One region of the Pseudoflavonifractor sp. MCC625 genome, then DNA from elsewhere that is predicted to be linked to it. Evidence: riboswitches for the same ligand, from Rfam matches in the RefSeq annotation. Region 1 holds a riboswitch; the other holds the start of a gene.
The links. Region 1 has a riboswitch for lysine ahead of GPK94_RS00345 (transporter substrate-binding domain-containing protein). Riboswitches for the same ligand answer to the same signal wherever they lie in the genome.
Positions count from the first base shown of each region.

Region 2: linked by a shared signal. The riboswitch ahead of dapA (4-hydroxy-tetrahydrodipicolinate synthase) and the one ahead of GPK94_RS00345 (transporter substrate-binding domain-containing protein) in region 1 are both predicted to bind lysine.

Region 1 covers NZ_WQOJ01000004.1:63,927-66,120, forward strand. Annotated here, with positions in the region: gene GPK94_RS00340 (ferritin family protein) at 146-790, shown strand; lysine riboswitch at 941-1,116, shown strand; gene GPK94_RS00345 (transporter substrate-binding domain-containing protein) at 1,244-2,161, shown strand; gene GPK94_RS00350 (amino acid ABC transporter permease) at 2,165-2,194, shown strand, end outside.
Region 2 covers NZ_WQOJ01000011.1:46,470-48,663, reverse strand. Annotated here, with positions in the region: gene dapB (4-hydroxy-tetrahydrodipicolinate reductase) at 1-270, opposite strand, end outside; gene dapA (4-hydroxy-tetrahydrodipicolinate synthase) at 267-1,157, opposite strand; lysine riboswitch at 1,293-1,462, opposite strand; gene GPK94_RS04380 (amidohydrolase) at 1,595-2,194, shown strand, end outside.

The sequences.
Region 1 (2,194 bases):
AGGAATCCCTCCAAAATAGAACTGATGTACGAACATATTAGCATCGAACAGATGTTTTGTCAATGGAAAAACATGGTGTGTATGGGGGTATGAGGGGCGGAGGGAAGGGGGATACTGGAGGCAGCCTAAACAAGGAGTGGTTACCATGGAATGGACAGACAGTGAGACCAGGCATCATCTGATGCAGGCCTTTTTTATGGAGAGTCAGGCCCACAGCCGCTATGCCTTTGCCGCTCTCCAGGCCGAGCAGGGAGGCCTGGAGGTGGTACGGCGGTGCTTTGCCGCCGCAGCCGCCCAGGAGGAGGTCCATGCCAGGGCCTTTTACCGCCTCCTGGCCCCCTGTGCCGGGCAGATCCTGCCGCTGGAGGGCTGCTGTGCTGTAAGTGGAGGAGGGGGGATTTTAGCTATGCTCCGGGAGGCGGGGCAGAGTGAGCGGGAGGAATTTCAGCGCCCCTATACCCGGTGGGCCGAGGCGGCCCGGGGGGAGGGCTGTCCGGAGGCGGGGGCCCTGTTTGCCGCCGTGGCGGGGGCGGAGGCCCTCCACGGGGAGACCTTTGACCGTCTGGCCCAGGCGCTGGAGGACGGATGCCTCTTTGTGGCAGAGGAACCGGTAGAGTGGGTCTGTCTGGAGTGCGGCCATGTCCTGTGGAGCCGGGGGGCCCCGGCCCGATGTCCCGTGTGTTCCCGGCCCCAGGGATATTTCTGCCGCCGGGAGCACGGACCGTCCGCTGTGGATGGACAACATATCCAAAAAACCGATGCAGAACGGGAGTGTTATGCGTTAAAGTGACAAAGGAACGGGACACTTTCCCAAAAACATACCAATAAATACCGAATTATGGAGAAATGGTGGCAAAAAAGAGAGAAAGAGGGGCTTGACAGAGACAATTTCGGGGTGTAAAATACAGCCCAAGAACCAATTGTCGCGGGGTAACCCCGCTGCAAGGATAGAGGCGCGAAACAGCAAGAGTATCCGGTATCCACGGGCAGAGCACCCCGCCGGAGAAAGGGCGTTTCGCCGAAGGGCCGGACCTTTGCCTGGGGGCCGGTAACCTGGGCCGTTGGGAGAAGATCTCACGGACTGCCACATCATCTGTGTGGAGCGCTATCGTTGAGACAAGAGGGCATCATAAGTTTCGCCGTCTGATGCATTTTGTCGCCATGAACGCTTCCACCAGGAAGGTTCGTGGCGTTTTTTCTTATCCGGAAAAGACGCAAAACAAACTGACTGGAGGAACCAAACATGAGAAAGACTGTCACTGCCCTGTCCCTGAGCGCCGCGCTGGCGCTGACCCTGACCGCCTGCGGCGGCACCCCCACCCAGTCCTCTGCGCCCCAGGGCTCCGCGCCCCAGGCCTCTGCTCCGGTGAGCGCTGCTGCCGGTTCCGGTGTGGAGGACGGTGTCCTCACCGTGGGTATGGAGTGCGCCTACGCTCCCTATAACTGGACCCAGATGGACGACTCCAACGGCGCCGTGCCCATCAAGAACGTCCCCGGCAGCTATGCCAACGGCTATGACGTGATGATTGCCCAGAAGATCTGCGAGGAGAACGGCTGGGAGCTGGAAGTGGTCTCCACTGCCTGGGACTCCCTGACCCCCTCCCTCCAGAGCGGCACCATCGACGTGGCCATCGCCGGTCAGTCCATGACCGCCGACCGGATGGCCCAGGTGGATATGGCCGGTCCCTACTACTATGCGCAGATCGTGTGCCTGACTACCAAGGACAGCACCTACGCCTCCGCCCAGGGCATTGCTGATCTGGCCGGCGGCAAGGGCACTGCTCAGACCGGCACTATCTGGTATGACACCTGTCTGCCCCAGATCCCCGATGCCCAGATCCAGCCCGCCGCGGAGACTGCCCCCGCCATGGTGATGCAGCTCCAGACCGGCACCGTGGACTTTGTGGTCACCGACCTGCCCACCGCCAACGGCGCTGTGGCCAAGGACGAGAACCTGGTGGTCCTTAACTTCGCCGGCACTGAGGGCGACTTCCAGTTCGCCAGCGAGGAGGAGCGGGCCGAGAACGTGAACATCGGCATGTCCGTGGCCAAGGGCAACACCGAGCTGCTGGACGCGATGAACAGCGTGCTCTCCACCATGACCGAGGATGACTTCAACACCATCATGGACCAGGCCATCGCCGTGCAGCCTGAGGTTTAATATATGGAACGTTTTATGCAGCTGGGCCAGGAT
Region 2 (2,194 bases), on a different contig from region 1:
CAGCTGGCAGAGCAGGTCCATCTGCTGGGGAAGATAGCCGGTGGTGCCGCTGACCAGGGGCGTGCCGGTACGGCGGACATACCCGGCCACCGCACACAGACTGTCCGGCGCGGAAAAATCCACGATGACGTCGGCCGGGGGAGCCGTGCGCTCCAGATCACTCAGGTTGGTGCGGTGGAAGGCGGCCAGAATGGTGAGATCCTCCTCCTGTTCCACCAGGGTGCGGAGCATGGTACCCATCCGGCCGGTGCCGACCAGAAGGAGGTTCATGCCAGAACACCTGCCTTTTCCATGGCCTCCCGCAGAGCGGCGCGGGGACCCTCCGACATGGTGGTCAGAGGCAGCCGGTAGCCGCCCACCTCCATGCCCATGAGGTTGAGGGCCTCCTTCACCGGGACGGGATTGACCTCCAGGAACAGGCCGTTGATGACATCCAGATAGCGCAGCTGGGTCTCCAGGGCGGCAGCGCGGTCCCCGCGGAGGTAGTTCCACACCATATCGTGGATCTCCCGGGGCAGGATGTTGGCAGCCACCGAGATCACGCCGCTGGAACCCAGCGCCATCATGGGCAGGACGATGTCGTCGTTGCCGGAATACATGAGAAAATCATCCGAGAGATAGCGGGCGATCTTGGTGGCATAGCTCAGGCTGCCCGAGGCCTCCTTGATGCCCACGATGTTGGGGTGGACCGACAGGCGGCGCACCACGTTTTCCGAGATGGAACAGCCGGTCCGTCCGGGCACATTGTAGAGAATACAGGGGATGTGGACCGCGTCGGCCACCGTCTTGAAGTGGAGGTACATGCCCTCCTCGTTGGTCTTGTTGTAGTAGGGGGTGATGAGGAGCAGACCGTCCACCCCCAGGCGCTCAAAGCTCAGGCTCTTTTCCACCATGGTCTCGGTGCAGTTGGAGCCGCTGCCCGCGATGACCGGGACACGGCCGGCCACCCGCTCGACGGTGTAGGCGCAGACCGCGTCGTCCTCCTCGTGGGTCATGGTGGAGGACTCGCCAGTGGTGCCCAGAATGAGAATGGCATCGGTCTGGTTGGCCAGATGGAAGTCGATCAGCTCCCCCAGCTTTTCAAAATTGACCGATCCATCGGGGTGGAAGGGGGTGATCAGGGCAACGATGGAACCTTGGATGTGTCTGGCGTTCATGTGAAAGACTCCTTTCTCGAATGGCGGACAGATGCCGCGATGCGGACAGAGGAGCGGACACAAAACAAAAAACGCCAGTAGGGCTATGCCTTACTGACGGCCCAGGCTCTCCGGTGCATTTGGGGAGAAACCTGCAGTAAGGATAGCACTCCCGCGGGTCATCCCCGCAGACAGTGCCGCAGATCTTCTCCACGGCCCCACCCGGCCGCCGTGCCCGGCGTCCGAATTCGGCAGGTTCGCCTCCGCCCGGGATCGCTGTCTGCCGACTCCCCCGGGGTATTCTCACCTGCGCCTCTATCCTGAGTTTGGCCTATTTTAGCACGGCGCTGCTTTAGTGTCAAGAAGTTTTTTCTGCGAATTTCACTTGCACCCGGCGTCCTGGGACCGTATAATAGCGGACAAAGAAACCGCGTCTGCGGGGAAATGAGGGATGTAACATGCTCCAACTGCTCCAAACTGTCCGCCGGGATCTCCATCGCATTCCGGAGCTGGATGACCAGCTACCCCAGACCACGGCCTATCTGCGCCGCGCGCTGGAGGATCTGCCCTGCACGCTCTTTTCCCCGGACGGACGGGCTCTGTGCGCTTGGTTTGACGGGGGGAAGGAGCGGGCTGTGGCCTTCCGGGCGGACATGGACGCCCTGCCCATTTTGGAAAAGACAGGGGCGCCCTATGCCTCCTGTCACCCGGGGCAGATGCACGCCTGCGGCCATGACGGCCATATGGCCATGCTGATCGGCCTGGCCCACACGGTGGCGGAGCGCCTTTCCACACTGCCCCGCAATGTGCTCCTGATCTTCCAGCCCGCCGAGGAGACCACCGGCGGGGCCCGTTCCATCTGCGAGAGCGGCGTGCTGGAGCGCTATGGGGTGGAGCGGATCTACGGCTTCCACCTCTGGCCGAATCTGCCGGCGGGGACGCTGGGCAGCCGTCCGGGACCCCTGATGGCACGGGCCAGCGAGGTGACGGTACGGATGACCGGCCGCAGTGCCCACATTGCCCGCTGGCAGGAGGGGGCTGACGCCCTGATGGCGGGG